2 regions of the Methylobacterium nodulans ORS 2060 genome follow, and region 2 is predicted to be linked to the other one. Evidence: riboswitches for the same ligand, from Rfam matches in the RefSeq annotation. Region 2 holds a riboswitch; the other holds the start of a gene.
What was found. A riboswitch is a leader RNA that binds a small molecule or an ion and turns the genes downstream of it on or off. The one in region 2 is predicted to bind cobalamin.
Positions count from the first base shown of each region.

Region 1 (7,771 bases), 1.8 Mb from region 2:
GGTCTCGTCCGAAGCCCCCGGGGAGGGCCCGCACGCGCCGGGCCTTCTCTGATCCGTCGGCGCCCGGAGGGCGCCGCCCCCCGGCTCCGGCGCCGCGATGCTGACGCGGTTCCTCCTCGTCGCGGCGGCGCTCTATGCGGGGTACGGCGTCACGTCGCCGTTCCTGCCCTCGATCCTGGCCGAGCGCTCGCTCGGGCCGGACCAGATCGGCCTCGTGCTCGCCGCCGGGCAGGGCATCCGCCTGGCGGCCGGGCCGCTCGCGGGGCGCCTCGCCGACCGGCTCGACGCCGCGCGCGGCGTGCTGGCGGCCTGCGCCCTCGTCTCCGCCCTCACGGCGCTCGCCTACCTCGCCGGGCACGGCTTCGCGGCGCTCCTCCTCGTCGGGGTGGCGCATGCGGCGGCCACGGCGCCGCTCGCGCCGCTCACCGACGCCCTGGCGCTCCCGGCCTCCGCCGCCGGCCGCTTCCGCTACGGCGTCGTGCGCGGGGCCGGCTCGGCGGCCTTCATCGGCGGCACGCTGCTCGCGGGCGCGGTGATCGCCGGCTTCGGGCGGCCGGCGCTCCTCGTCTGCGGCGCGGCCTTCTTCGGGCTGATGGCGGCGGGCGCCCTGCTCCTCCCGGGAAAGGCCGCGCGGCCGGAGCCCGCCCGGCCGGGGCTGCTCCTGCGCTCTCCCGCCTTCCGGCGCCTCGTCCTCGTCGCCGCCCTGGTGATCGGCAGCCACGCGATGCACGACGCCTTCGCGGTGATCCGCTGGCAGGCGGCCGGGATCAGCCCCGGCACCATCAGCCTGCTCTGGGCGGAATCCGTGGCCGCCGAGGTGCTGGTCTTCACCCTCGCCGGACCTCCGCTCCTCAACCGGCTCGGCCCCTCCCGGGCGCTGATGCTCGCCGGCAGCGCCGCCTCCCTGCGCTGGGCCGTGGCGGCCGGGACGGCGGCGCTGCCGGCGCTCGTGGCGATCCAGGCCCTGCACGGGCTCACCTTCGCGCTCCTCCACCTCGCCTGCATGCGGGTGATCCTCGCCACGGTGCCGCCGGCCCTCGCGGCGACCGCCCAGACCCTCTACGGCACGCTCGGGCTGGGGCTTGCGACCACCCTGACGACGCTCGCCGCCGGCCCGCTCTACGGCTGGGCGGGCCCGTCTGCCTTCTGGGCGATGGCGGTCCTCGCGGCCGCCGCGGTGCCGCTCGCCCGGAGCCTGCCGGCGACGCCGGACGGGTCTTGACCCGGGCGGCTCGGGGGCGGACCGGAACCCGGCCCACGGGGGTCCGGTTCCCCCGGAAGATGGGAGACCGCCATGCCGACCGAACTGCCGAACGAACGCACCATCCGCGCCCCGGGTTCGATGGAACTCGACCCGACTGCCGAGGGCGTCGCCCTCGACGAGACGCGCCGGCTCATCGCCTCCAACAAGGTCGAGGGCACGGCCGTCTACAACCGAAAGGGCGAGAGCCTCGGTACGATCTACAACTTCATGGTCGATAAGGTCTCGGGTCAGGTCGCCTATGCGGTCCTGTCCTTCGGGGGCTTCCTGGGCCTCGGGGAGAGCTACCATCCAGTGCCCTGGCGGGCGCTCACCTACGACGTCGATCTCGGCGGCTACGTGATCGATATCGATGCGGACAGGCTCGCGGACGCGCCGCGGCAGGGACCGGACGAGGATCCCTTCGCGGATCCGGCCTTCGGCGGGCGGGTCGACGCGCATTGGGGCGCCCGCCGGTCCGAGGCGGCCTGACCGCCGTGGAGGCGGGAGGGCCCGAGGGCGAGGAGTCCCGCGGGGCGGGGTTCTCCATCGCGCCGGGCGGAGCCAAGCGGCCCGGCGTGCTGGTGGCCATGCCCTTCGACCGCGGGCTGATCGCGCGCTTCCGCGAGACCTTTCCGACCGCGAAGTTCCGGCGGTCGCTGCGGCGCTGGTTCGTGCCGGGCACCACGGCCGGGCGGCGGGTCGATGCCTGGATCGGCCGGGAGCTCTCGGCCTTCGATGCTCATGGCGACGACAAGGGCCGCGATGCCTATGCCTTCGAGCCGCTGACCAGCCGGTATCTCGACCCCGCGCCCGAGAGCCTGATCGTCCGCACGCCCTATTCGCGGACCGTGGTCGAGACCCTGCGGGGCCTGCCCTCGGCCCATTGGGATCCGGCGATCCGGGCCTGGCGCGTGCCCTGGCGGGCCTACGAGGCGCTCAAGGCGGTCTGGCCGGCGATCGAGGCGGCGGCCGCCCGCAACGAGCCGGAGGCGAAGCGGGCCCGCCGCGAGGCGATCCGGGACCGGGAGGCCGAGAGCGAGCGCCGCCGCCGTCGCTTCCCGGTGCCGGCCGACGACCTGCCGCCGCTCGGGGTGCCGGTCGAGACCGCCGCCTTCGGCGTCGTGGTATTCGAGGCGCTCGACACCGAGCCGGTCGGGCCGGGCGAGGTGCCGCACGCCGTCGCGCCGCTGCCTCCGGGCCGCGCCGTCGTCTGGGGCTGGTGGCGGATGCCGAGCTTCCGGGAACTTGCGGAGGTGACCCCCGCGGCGCGGCCGGACGACGTCCGCCGCGGCTGGTGGCCGCCGACCCGCGAGGGGCTGGAGACCCGCCGCCGGCGCCTGCGCGAGACCGAGCGCGCCCGGGCGACGCGGGCCCGGCGGAGCGGGCAGGAGGCGGCGGAGCAGGCCGAGGAGAGCATGGCGGAATGATCATGCCAACGGCCCAGGCTGCTGAGGCAGCGGGAGCTGACGCAGCGGGCCGTCGACCCGTCTCGACTGTCTGGTGCCAAGCCGGAGGCTTATCGAAAGCTCGAGACCGGAACCAACAGTCATGGTCAACGACTGTTGGGATGGGTTCACCACCGGCTGCGCCGAGCCTGACGGATGAACCCGGCTGACCGGGCGCTTCCTTCTGTGGCAGCCCCGATAGCCCTCGATCGAATGGTTGCTCGGCATGAGGACCGGTGTGGCTGCCGGAGCGCGTCTCGGCTGGATCGCGACGGCCCGCCGGCGACGAGCGTCTGTCGGCGGCGCGGGCCGGAGGAGTCCACCATCCCCACCCCGAATGCCCCCGGGTCTCCTGCGCACCATTGACAGGCCAGCGTGGCTACGGCTTTATGCCTCGCTCATGTAATACTATAACGTTTCATATATCGATGCCGCCCACCTCACCTCTCCTCCCCGTCAGCCTCCTGTCCGGCGTCCTCGGCGCGGGCAAGACGACGCTCCTCAACCAGGTGCTGAACGACCGTGAAGGCCGGCGCGGCGCGGTCATCGCCAACGACATGAACGAGGTGAACATCGACGCCGATCTCGTGCGCGATGGCGGCGCGAACCTCTCGCGCACCGATGAAATGCTCATCGAGATGACCAACGGCTGCATCCCCTGGAGCCGGCGCTGGGGCGACCGGCGGCAGGAACTCGTGTTCATCGGCGGCCCCGATAGGGGCGAGGCCGCGATCCGGGTGGGGTTGGACGCCAGTCTCGCCGACAGTGTCACGACTGGGCCGACGAAGGCGCAGAAGCGGCTCGACGACCTGTTCCCGGTCTGGGGGGTGTAATCCGGTGGCCTTCCAGACCTCCCTTGCCGCTCAGAGGTCCGATCACGGAGCGCGCCCGCAACGGGCGGCCGGATGCGACGGCGACACAGGCGACAGGCAGGTCGGGGACGTGGAACGGCAGGCGGCTGTGGCCGGGCTGCCAGGCCATGTCCGCGCAAGTGACGGCCCGAAGGTCCTGCGGACCATCCGAAGGCCGGGCATCAACCTCGTGCTGTGGCAGCGCCGGCTCCCCGAAGCCGTCGAGAGACGCCTCGTCACGCACCCGACGGATGCGCTGCCGCAGCTGCGGCTCGTGACGCGTCCCAGCCGCGTTGCCGCCGATCTCGCTGGCTGCATGGATCGGCTCGCCGTGGTCGATGCGGACACCGCGAAGTGGCTCGTCGCCGACATCACCGGCCTCGCCGCGACCTTGGCCAATCTCTGTGGCGCTGCCCGCGTCGCGATTCGTCTGGAGGTCGTCGAGGGAGACGCCTGCCGGTTCTTCCACACCGACACCATCGCTCTGCGCCTCGCGACCACCTATCGGGGCCGCGGCACGCAATGGCTCTCCCAGGATGATGCCGCCTGCTTCGGGAGAAGCGCATCGGTTCCGGACGCCGCCATTCGCGAGGTGGACACCGGCGTGGTCGCGGTCTTCAAGGGGGCACGGACGGTCGCATCGTCCGCCGGCCCTCTGGTGCACAGGTCGCCGCCTCGCCGCATCGGCGATGACGTCAGGCTGTTCCTCGCGATCGATCCGGCTCCATCCTGAACGGGCTGCAACCAGCCCCTGCGGGCTGTGAGATCAAGGCGGCGGCCGTTCCACGTGACGAGGCCGAAGCCGGCGCGATCGCTTCGAAGCGTTAAGTCAGCGTGGGGCGTGTTTCCGGCAGTTGACAACCCTTGTGCCGATCGGTTCTTGAGCCATGGTCAAGGTTCTCTCCGTCCCATGACGGAGAGCGAAGAGGGAATCCGGTGCGGCGCCCCTGCGTCAAGGCCGGAGCTGTCCCCGCAACTGTAAGCGACGAGTCATCCCTCGCTCCGCGTCACTGGTGAGGTGTCACCGGGAAGACCAGAGGGATGGCAGCGACCCGCGAGCCAGGAGACCTGCCTTGACCGTGACATGTCTCGTGGGCGGGGAGTCCTGACGGGTCGCATGCGCGCGAGCAGCCTGAGCGCTGCGGCAGCTGCCTGCGTCCGCGATCGGTCTCCCCTGAGGTTCGGGGAAGGACCGATGGAACAGTCTCGATCGTCAACGGCACCCAACGAGGTCGCCGACATCCCGCAACGCACGGATCCGCCCGGGATCGATCCGCTCGAACTCTACGCGGGCGGGATCGACAGCTCGGATTATGTCGCGCGGATCATTCCGCTTCTGCGGGCAGCGGTGCCGCAGGTTGGCGATCTCCTCGATGTCGGCGCTGGCGGCGGCCAGCTCGGACACGCCCTCCGCGACCGGGCGGCAGCCTGGACGGTGATCGAGCCGGCGCCTGCCATGCAGCGCCGGTTGCGGGCGCTGGCTCCGCCGCCACAGCTCCATCCGCTCGGCTGGCGGGAGGCCGACCTGCCGGATGGCTGTGCCGACACGGTGCTGGCCGCCAACATGCCCGCGCCCCTGACCGATGCGGCGGCATTCCTCATCCGGTGCCGGCGATGGGCCCGGCGCACCATCGTCTGGCTGGTTCCCGCCCAGCAGGGTCCCCGCGGCCTCTGCCTTGCCGGCTGCCTGCCGCGCGAATGGCACGGCGAGGACGAAACGCCGGGCGTCGACATCGTGCTCCGACGCCTGCCGCCCGGCGAGCGGCCTGCCATCGCAACGCGCGTCGACTGGACCTTCAGCGCGATCGTTCCCGACTTTGCGCCGATGGCAGCCTACCTCGCCGAACGTCTCGGCTGGGCCCCTGGCGATCCCCGGCGCCCTGCGCTCCGCCGGCACCTCAAGGCCCAGGCCATCGCTGTCCCCGGCGGCCATCGCCTCTCCGTTCCCCGTACCTCGGCCATCCTCGTCTGGAGAAAAGACTCGTGATGCCCCGTCGCCTGCGGCCCCTCGCGCTCGCGCTCCTTGGCGGGAGTGCTCTGTCGACCGTTGCGGCGGGCCAGGAGCGCGCTGAGATCGCCCTCGACCAGATCGTCGTGACCGCCACCGGCCGTCCGGAACCGCGTTCTGAGATCGCCGGAACGGTCCAGGTCATCGACCGGACGATGATCGAGACCTCGACCGCGAAGTCGGTCACCGACCTCCTGGCCGAGAACGCGGTCGGCTTCTTCTCGGAATGGACTCCGGGCCAGACCTCGATCAACATCCGCGGCGGCGCCACCGATGGACAGGGCAAGGACTTCAAGAGCCAGGTCCTCGTCCTGATGAACGGGCGGCGCGCCGGCACCGCCAATCTCTCCAAGCTGTCGATCGCCGACATCGAGCGGATCGAGATCGTGCGCGGGCCGTCGTCGGTTATCTACGGCAGCCAGAACATCGGCGGCGTCATCAACATCATCCTGAAGACCGGGCGCACCGCACCCGGCACCCTGGTCGAGGGCATCGGCGGCGTCTGGGGGCTCGCCCAGGGGCGTGCGCAGACCGGCGGCGTGGTGGGCCCGTTCGACTACTACCTCGGTCTCTCGGGGGCGAAGCGTGACGACTACTTCGCCGGAACGGGCGGAGGCCGCATGGCCAACACCCAGTGGAACCGCATGGGCATCACGGGCGGCCTCGGTCTGCAGATCGATCCGAACAACCGGCTTGACTTCACCCTGCGCACCGATGGCATCTACGGCGTCGGCTTCCGTGGCTCGGGCGGCAACATCTACAGCAAGGACGACCGCATCAACGGCTCGTTCGACGCAAGCTACACCGGCCGCAGCGACGACGGACGGATGAGCCTGTTCGCTCAGCTCTACAGCGTGAATGACGAAGACCGTTTCAAGTGGGCCTCGCCCATTCAGCGCGGCGGTACCGGGCTGCCGGTGCCGGGCACGAGTGCGGACTTCAACACGCGTTATCTCGATATCCTCGGCACGCGCTTCCAGCCGCGATTCAACCTGTTCACGGGCAACGACCTGCTGCTGGGCTGGGACTGGGAAACGAGCCGGCTGCGCTCCGACCGCTTCCGCGCCGGCGTGCCTGGCAACCCGCTCGCGCAGGTCTCGCCGCAGGACAACAACCAGACCGATCAGTTCCATGCCCTCTACATCGAGGACACCCAGCGCCTGTTCGACGACCGCGTGACCCTGAGGGCGGGCGTGCGCCGGACCTACGGCACGACGAGCTTCGACCCGACGCCCTACCTCACGGCGCAGGTGAACGGCACCCGCCCCTATGAGGCGACGACCTATTCCGTCGGCGCGGCCTTCAAGGCGACCGATTGGGCGGCCTTCCGGATCGGTGCATCCTCCGGTTTCCGGGCCCCCACGGCCTCGGAGCTCGCGGCGGATTTCAACACCCTCGGCGGCGGGCGCATCTTTGGCAATCCGAACATCCGCCCCGAGACGAGCGAGCAGGTCGAGATCGGCACGACGCTGACGAGCGGCGTCTCGCGCCTCGACGTGGCGCTCTTCCAGAACGTCATCTCCGACCGCATCATCACGCGCGCCCGTGGCCGCAATTCCAACACCTCGGACTACGTCAACAATCCCGGTGACGTCGTGATCCGCGGAATGGAGGTCCAGTACGAGACCGACATGGTGCGGACATTCGGCTGGGAGCCGGGCGTCTGGCGCTGGCGGGCCTATGTCAACGGCAACTACAACTTCGACATGAAGGACAAGGGCGCAGTGACGGTGGCCACCGCCAACACGCACCGGGTCGAGCGCGTCTACCTGTACCAGCTCGCGCTCGGCACGCGGTTCGGTCAGGGGGATGTGGCCTATCCGTGGACGCTCCAGATCCAGGGCGAGCTCAACGGCCCGGTCTGGTACAACACGGAGGAGAACCTGCGCGTACCGGCCGCGGAGCCCTACCGGGAGTACATCTGGCGCAAGGATCCCTTCTTCCTCGTCCACCTGCGCGGCGAGGTCGACCTGATGCCCGGCGTGAAGCTGTTCGCGCAGGTGCGCAACCTGTTCGACGTGAACTACCACCCGCTCTTCATCGCCATCGCCGGCCAGCAACCCACGCTCGCCGACCTGCGCTTCTACAACGGCAGCGGGGGCACCTCCGCGCCGGGCCGGGACGTCCAGATCGGCCTGCAGGCGCGGTTCTGAGATGCGCGCCGCTGCGATCGGAGGGCTCGCCATCCTGGCGGTCGCGGCGAGCCCCGCCCATGCCGAACCGA
Region 1 covers NC_011894.1:1,391,874-1,399,644, forward strand. Annotated here, with positions in the region: gene MNOD_RS06350 (MFS transporter) at 98-1,222, shown strand; gene MNOD_RS06355 (PRC-barrel domain-containing protein) at 1,295-1,732, shown strand; gene MNOD_RS06360 (hypothetical protein) at 1,738-2,670, shown strand; partial or broken gene MNOD_RS06365 (GTP-binding protein) at 3,117-3,344, shown strand; gene MNOD_RS06370 (DUF1826 domain-containing protein) at 3,631-4,272, shown strand; cobalamin riboswitch at 4,417-4,629, shown strand; gene MNOD_RS06375 (class I SAM-dependent methyltransferase) at 4,735-5,526, shown strand; gene MNOD_RS06380 (TonB-dependent receptor) at 5,526-7,700, shown strand; gene MNOD_RS06385 (ABC transporter substrate-binding protein) at 7,702-7,771, shown strand, end outside.
Region 1: linked by a shared signal. The riboswitch ahead of MNOD_RS06375 (class I SAM-dependent methyltransferase) and the one ahead of MNOD_RS14855 (TonB-dependent siderophore receptor) in region 2 are both predicted to bind cobalamin.

Region 2 (7,771 bases):
CCGAGCGCGAGATCGGGATCGGACCACGGCAGCGTCGAAAAACCATCGATGCGGGTGGCGGCGAGGCGCCTTGCCTCGGGCGCCTCGGCCGCAAGCAGGGCGGCAAGCAGCGCCGGGTCGGCGTCGCCCGCGGCGAGCCGGTCGCGCGCCTCCGCGAAGCCGATCCCCTGCGCCGCAATGTCAGTAGCGCGCAGGAGGCGGGCGAGCGCAGCGGGCGGCGCGGCGCGCAGGAAATCGGGCGCGGCCTTCAGCAGCCGCACGCCGAAACGCGAGACCGGCTCGCAGGCGCTGTCGGCGGCGAGGTCGAGGGCGAGGTCCGGCCGCGCGTCCCACAGGGACGGGAAGGCTTCCGGGCGGGTGCCGGGGGCCTCGCCGCGCGCCGGTGCTTCCTGCGCCGTGAGGCTGCCGTAGCGCAGCCGGATGGCCGGATCGTTGCGGCAAAGGAGCTGGCTTGCCGTCCAGTTCCGGGCGAGCGGGCCCGAGACCCGGTCCTCGCGGCTCCAGCGCCCGTTCTCTTCCCGCCGCCAGGAGGTGCGGGTGGTCGGCCGTGCCATGTCCTGCGGGCGAAGCGACAGGAGAAAGGCCGCCGCGAGTTCGGCGAAGGCCGGATCGGCGACCTCGGCGCGCTTGCGCAGCGCGCGCCAGATGCGGCGCTTGAAGTAGAAGAGCGTCGCCTCCGACAGGCCGACGCGAGCGTCCGGCGCGCCGTGGACCTCGGCGATCGGCACCGCCATCCTCAGCTCGGGCACGTAGGGCCGCCCGCTTCCCGAGCGGCGTGCGGAATACATCGGCTGCGCGGTCTCGAACCGGTGGGCGGTCACCGCGAACAAAACCGCGTCGTCCGCCATCTCGGCGTGCTTGAACAGGCGCCGCAGCCCGATGAGGTAGGGGGGCCGGGCCGGCAGCCGGAGCAGCGTCGCGGCAAGCGCGGCGTGAAGCGCCGGATCGCCCTGCGCCATGCGGCCGAGCACCACCAGGGTATTTCCGACCCGCACGGGCTCGCGTCCGGCGAGGTCCGTCAGCGCGCCGAGGAGGGCGTCGGGGTTGCGTGCCTGCGCCGCGCGGGCGACCGGCTCCGGCAGATCGCCGCCGCCGTCGGGCCGTCGCGCGTCGCCCGCGAGCGGGGAGACGAGGGCGAAGCGGGCGAGGTCGCGCACAATCGTCTCGGTGGCGCCCGCGGCGATCGCCTCCAGGGTGGGCGCCGCGCCGCCGCCGGCGGCGCGGGCGAGCGCCCAGACCAGGGAGTAGCTCGCCCGCGCCGGGCCCTGCCGCCCCGCGAGCGCGATCAGCGCCGGCCCCGCCGCCGCCAGGCGCAGCTCGCCGATGCGCCAGACCAGCCGGTCGAGTTCCTTCGCGGGCCAGGGGCTGCGCAGGCAGGCTTCGAGCCGCGCCATGAGCACATGCCCGCGGCCGCCGAGCGCCGCCGCATCGCCCGGAGCGCCCCGGGGCTCGGCGTCGAGCCCCGCCGCCGGCTGATCCACCCGGCGGTAGCCGCCGTTGAGCTTGGACACCACGATGCTGTCGAACAGCCTGTCGGCCGCCTCGCGCGTGATGGGGGCCGGCGTCTTCGATCCCTCCCGCAGGAGCGCGCCGCGGCGGCCATACCGCACGTTGACGAGGAAACGGTGGTCGGAGGCAAGAGCGTCGTTCTCGACCAGATCGACCTCGTAGAGCTTGTCCGAGGTTCCGTCCTTGAGCCAGAGCCGAACCGATCGGACAATCCTCATGCCTTCCCCACAGAAACCTTGGGCGCCGGCGGCGGACTGTATCGGCACAGATACATCTGCGTAAGCGCTTTTTGCGGCCGCTTGAGCGCCGATCAGGTCCACGACCCGGGCGACAAGATCGACGGGTTCTGGTGAGGTACGGTGCGGTCTAGCGCGCAAGGTATGTCGCGCAATCGAACGCGCCTGGCAAGCCGATCCGAGCTTGCGCGCAAGGGGGTGTCGCCGTGGCCCGAATGCCGTTGCGTAATCGACGTTGCTCGAATAAACTGGAGTACTAGCACCGGTTGAATGACCCAGGCGGCCGGCTGGGGGGAGCAGAGCGCATGAGAAAAATACCCGCGTAGGCAACGATACAGCGCCCGCCCGGCCCTCGGCGGAAGTCTAATCAAGGAATTTAAGTCTAGTCAAGGAAATTCATGTAATGAAAATCGCAGCACGCCTTCTGCGGTTATGGATCGTCTTTGCCCGCAAGCAGCCGTTACCGGGCAACGAAAGAGAGAGGACGATGATTTCTGACGAAACGATCGTGGAATGGGCCCGCATTCTTCAGTCGGGAAATCATGCGGATCAGGAGAACCTCTACAGCTACATCTTGTCTCGCGCTGCCGAGGAAGACTTCCGGATCGTGCCCCTGCGCATCACTTACTTCATCCACCGCGGCAACGACTTGCAGGCGCTTTTGCGGGTGTCGACGCGGTTCATGTCGTTCCCGGAGTTCTGGGGCCCGTGCCTGAGGCATCTCGCCAACAACGTCTGCATCCACTGCGGCGACCCCCGCAGCGCCGTCCCCTACCTCGACGCGGCCCACCGCGACGGGGCTCTCCCCGGCGAGATGGTGCTGTTCACGGCCGCCCAGCACGTCCGGATCGGCAATGCAGAGCGGGCGCTGAGCCTGATCGCGGAGGTCGAGTCCCGGTTCCCGGAACTCGCCCGGGAGGCGGCGATCCATCGTCAGTTCGTCGATCTCTTCTCACGCTTCGACTACAACCAGGCCAGGCGGATGCTCGATGAGGTCAAGGAGCGGTTCGCCCGCGCCAGCCTCGCCGACCTCGAGAGGGAGATCGTCAGAGCCCTCGACATCGGGTCGCCGTACCTGTTCCTGCGCCTCGGCGACGGTGAGGGATCCTGCACGATCATCGACGCCGATGACGAGGCCGCGCACTGCGACTACTACCGCGCCAACCGCCGCGAGTTCGTCGACATCTGGTTCAAGGACGAGTCGGTCCTCGACGATCCGGAGTTCACCCGGGCGATCGAGGCCTTCAACGAGGCGATCCCGGCGGCGGACTCCCTGGGCGGCATCTGGGCGGAGTTGGTCGACCACGAGTACGGGCTCGGATCCCGGCGCGGCATCGCCTGGGTGGTCAACACGATGCGCAAGGTCCTGATGCTCGCCGACCGCGACCCGGCCTGGGCCGCCAGAACCTCGATGCACACAGCGCTGTGCTGCACTACGACCTGCTGCTCAGCGGCACCCTGGCGCGGCTGCTGCGCGGCCGCAAGCGGGTCGGCTTGATCAGCTGTCATGACGACCTGCCTGAGGCGCTCCGGCGCACCTACGGGATCGGCGAGGTCGAGCACCACAAGGTACCCGGCGAGCAGATCCACCAGGAGACGCTCGGCGCCAAGGCGGTCGAGGGCGCGCACTGGCCGCACCGCTTCCGTGAGCTGTGCGAGGAACTCGACCGCCCGGCCGATCGCCGCGGGCAGCTGTTCCTGGTCGCGGCCGGGATGCTCGGCAAGATCTACGCCCACAAGCTGAAGAAGAGCGGTGCCGTCGTCATCGACATCGGCGCCGTCGCCGACCTCTGGATGGGGAAGATCACCCGGTCGTTCCCCAGCCTCCCGCCGGAGGTTGCGCTCAAGCCGAGATTCCCGCCCGTCGTCTTCGTCGACATCGGCGGGCTCGGCGGCATCGGGCCAGAGTGGCAGCCCTACCTCGAGAGCGTCCGGCCGGTGGTGTTCGAGCCCAACCCCCCAGAGGCGGCCGCCATCCGCGAGCGCATCGCGCAGCGCCCGGGCGGGATCGTTCTCGAGCGGGCGCTGAGCAACCGGGCCGAGCGGCGCACCCTTAACGTCGCCAAGAGCCTCGACTGCACCTCGCTGCTCGCCCCGAACAGCGAATTGCTGCGGCGGTACTCGATCGAGCCCGCTTTCCGGGTCACCCACACGGTCGATGTCGACTGCGTGCGCTACGACACCCTCGTGCGCTGCGGCGAGGCGCCCCTGCCGGAGGTGATCAAGATCGGCGTGCAGGGCTTCGAGTACGAGGTGCTGGAGGGCTTCGGCGACACGCTGTCCCACTGCCTGGGCGTGAAGCTTAAGGCGCACCTCTACCCAATCTACGAGGGCCAGAAGCTCCTGCACGACCTCGTGCGGCTGCTGCAGCCCTTCGGGCTGGCCCTGCGCAGGATCACCCCGGTCGACCATTTCGACGGCGACGTCGTCGAGGTGGACGCCTGGTTCACCTGCGACGCCGCGCGGACCGCGGCGCTCGACCCGGAGAGGGCCGCGAAACTCGCCTTCATCGAGACCGTCTGGGAACTTCCCCCGCACCGGCGGGTGTTCGGACCGGACCAGTTCGCCTGAGGCGACAGGCGAGCCGCGAGAAACCCGGCGCGGTTCACTCCCATCGGATCCGTCCTCCGTTGGATCAAGACCTGCTTCAGGGTGGACCATTGCCGAGGTAGAGATCAGCCATGACAGGATTGGCGGCATTGATCCTCAGTAGATCCCGCTGGATTCCTGCCATGGCCCGCCGATCTGATCTCAGAAGTGATAGTTGATGCCGGCCTTCACGATGTGGTCGGTCAGTTCTATCTTGTCATTGCCGATCTTGAAGTCCTGAGTAAGTCACACATAATTGTATTCACCTTTGAGCGACAGATTGTCGGTGAGGGCATGCTCGATGCCGGCACTGACCAGGTAGCCGGTCTTCCACTTATTGCCGGCGGCCGTGCCAATGGGTCCCCTTGCACCAAGTTCCATCGTCGCAAGGCCGGCCGTGCCATAGACGAGCGTGCGATCGCAAGCGCGTCGTTCTCGACCAGATCGACCTCGTAGAGCTTGTCCGAGGTTCCGTCCTTGAGCCAGAGCCGGGCCGATCGGACAATCCTCACGCCTTCCCCACAGAAACCTTGGGCGCCGGCGGCGGACTGTATCGGCACAGACACATCTGCGTAAGCGCCTTTGCGGCTGCCGCGGAGCGGGCGCCCGGTCCTGCGGCCCCCGCTCGCGGCATCCCTGCCGGGAAGGCTGTGCTCTCCGGGTCACATAAGTCGTAACAATATTACATTACATGCCGCAGCGTGTTGACCCGCCGCCTCGTCGCGGCAAAGGTCTCGTTGCCAAGGTTCCCGTGGGTTCGTGCCTGCGGGATAAGAGGGAATTCGGTGGGCTCTCAAGGAGCGAAGCCGAAGCTGCCCCCGCAACTGTAAGCGGCGAGCTCTGCCGAACACGGTCACTGGTGCGTAGCACTGGGAAGGCCAGGCAGAAGCGGCGACCCGCGAGCCAGGAGACCTGCCTTGGCATGGTCACGACTCTCGGGCGGGGTGTCCCGGTGGAGCGCATGAGCGGTGCGGCACTCCCAAGGCCCATCCGCGCAGGCAATCCCTGGGCGAACGCTCGACAACCTTGAGCGCACCAGTGAGTTTTCGTCTGAGCCCGGCCATGATCCAACAGCCCTCTCCCTGCTTCGGGGAGCGCACGAGACGATCGTCGGTGCGCCTCCGGCGCAGGCCGCACTGGGTGCTCGCGGCGGCCGTGGCCGTCGGCGCGCCCGGGTCGGATGCGTTCGCGGAGGAATCGACCATCGCCCTGGAGGAGGTGGTGGTGGAGGGGCGCGGGCCCGGCGCCCCGACAGCGGCCTCGGGCGCGATCAGCCTGATCGGCCCGACACCCGGTTTCCGCGCCGATCGGGCGGTGAGCAGCACCAAGACCGACACGTCGCAGCGCGACGTGCCGCAGGTCGTCACCGTCGCCCCGCGCGAGGTCATCACGGATCTCGCCGCCACCCGCGTCGACCGCGTCTTCAACTACACGCCGGGCGTGGCGCAGCAGAACAATTTCGGCGGCCTGACCCTGTTCAGCTACGCGGTGCGCGGGGTGGCCACCTCGGAGATCTACAAGAACGGCTTCCCGCTCAACCGCGGCTATCCGCCCCCGCCCGACACCCAGAACGTCGAGCGGATCGAGGTGCTCAAGGGGCCGGGCGGCGGCCTGTTCGGCCGCAGCGACCCGGGCGGGCTCGTCAACATCATCACCAAGCAGCCGACGGCCGAGCGCTTCGTCGAGATGGGCGGCCTGTGGGGCTCCTTCGAGCAGGTCCGCGGCACCCTCGATGCGGGCGGCGCGCTCAACGAGGAGGGGACGCTCCTCTATCGCCTCAACCTCGCGGCCGGGCGCCAGAACAGCTTTCGTGATTTCGTCGACGGCGACCGGCTCCTCGTCGCCCCGGTGCTGAGCTGGCAGGTCACGCCCGATACCAGGATCACGGTCGAGACCGAGTTCCTGCGCAACCGCGTCGTCTTCGACCGCGGCGTGATCGCGATCAACCGGCAGCTCGGCTTCCTGCCGATCTCCCGCTTCCTCGGCGAGCCGGGCCAGAGCGTGAACCAGTCCTCCGACGCGATGCAGGTGCGCGTCGACCACCGCTTCGACGCCGACTGGCAGATGCGGCTCGCCACCTACCTCAACACCGGCTCGCTGGTGGGCGAGGCCGCCGAGGTCCGCGCCATCGCGGCCGATAACCGCACGGTCTCCCGCGACCGCAACTTCCGCGACTACCGCTGGGACGTGGCGATCGGCCAGGCCGAACTCGTCGGGCGCTTCGACACCGGCGGGATCGGCCACACCCTGCTCCTCGGCTTCGAGCGCGAGAGCACCGACAGCCGCACCGTGTCTCCCCGCTCGAACTTCCGCCAGAGCCCCTACGCCCTCGACATCTATGCGCCCGTCTACGGCCAGGCGCGGCCGCCGCTGACGATCCCGCGCAACACCCTGGAGCGGGTGACCAACACCGCACTCTACGCGCAGGACCAGATCGTGCTGAGCCCTGAGTGGAAGGCGCTCCTCGGCGTGAGGTTCGACTTCTTCGAACAGTCCTTCCTGGAGCGCGTCCCGCGCGGCCTGACCGAGCAGTCGCGGGTCGCCGCGACGCCGCGGGCGGGCCTCGTCTACCAGCCGCTGCCGGACCTCGCCCTCTACGCCAATGTCGGCACGAGCTTCCGGCCGAATATCGGGGTCGATGCGGCGGCGGCCGCGCGCTCCGGCCCGTTCGAGCCCGAGACCGGCCTCGGCTACGAGGTGGGCGCGAAGCTCGACCTCTTCGGCGGAGCCCTGAACCTCACAAGCGCGGCGTTCCGGGTCGAGCGCGAGAACGTGCTCACCCCCGATCCCGCCAACAGCGGCTTCTCGCTCGCGGCGGGTGCGGTGCGCAGTCAGGGCTTCGAGCTGACCGCGGCCGGCCAGCTCTCGCCGGAGCTGAAGATCCTGGCGGGCTACGTCTACGCCGACGCGGTGGTGACGAAGGACAACGTGCTGCCGGTGGGCGCAGCCCTCATCAACGTGCCGCGGCACAGCGGCAGCCTGCTCGCGGTCTACGAGGTGCAGGAGGGGCCTTGGAAGGGGCTCGGGGTCGGCGCCGGCCTGCGCGGGGTCGGCGCGCGGGCGGGGGACGCGGCCGGCACCGGTTTCACCCTGCCGGCCTACGTCGCGGCCGACGCGCTGGCCTACTACCGCTACGAGAACGTCCGCTTCGGCCTCAACGTCGAGAACGTGTTCGACACCACCTATTACGAGAGTTCGCTCAACGTGTTCCGGGTCTATCCGGGCTCGCCGCGGCGCGTCACCGGCACCCTGACGGTGCGGTTCTGATGGCGATCCGCCTAGCCTTCGACGCCTACGACGCGGTGCCGGTCTTCCGGACCTCCCTCGGCCCAGCGGCGGCCGAGCGGCAGGCGCTCCTCGCGCTGGAGCGCTCCCCGCCGAAGTGGATGCCGGTTCGACGTCAGGGAGCGCGAAAAATCAAAGACTTGGGAGCCGTG
Region 2 covers NC_011894.1:3,234,919-3,242,689, forward strand. Annotated here, with positions in the region: gene MNOD_RS14840 (hypothetical protein) at 1-1,727, opposite strand, end outside; gene MNOD_RS14845 (hypothetical protein) at 2,233-3,243, shown strand; gene MNOD_RS41510 (FkbM family methyltransferase) at 3,171-4,316, shown strand; cobalamin riboswitch at 5,061-5,268, shown strand; gene MNOD_RS14855 (TonB-dependent siderophore receptor) at 5,397-7,601, shown strand; gene MNOD_RS14860 (hypothetical protein) at 7,601-7,771, shown strand, end outside.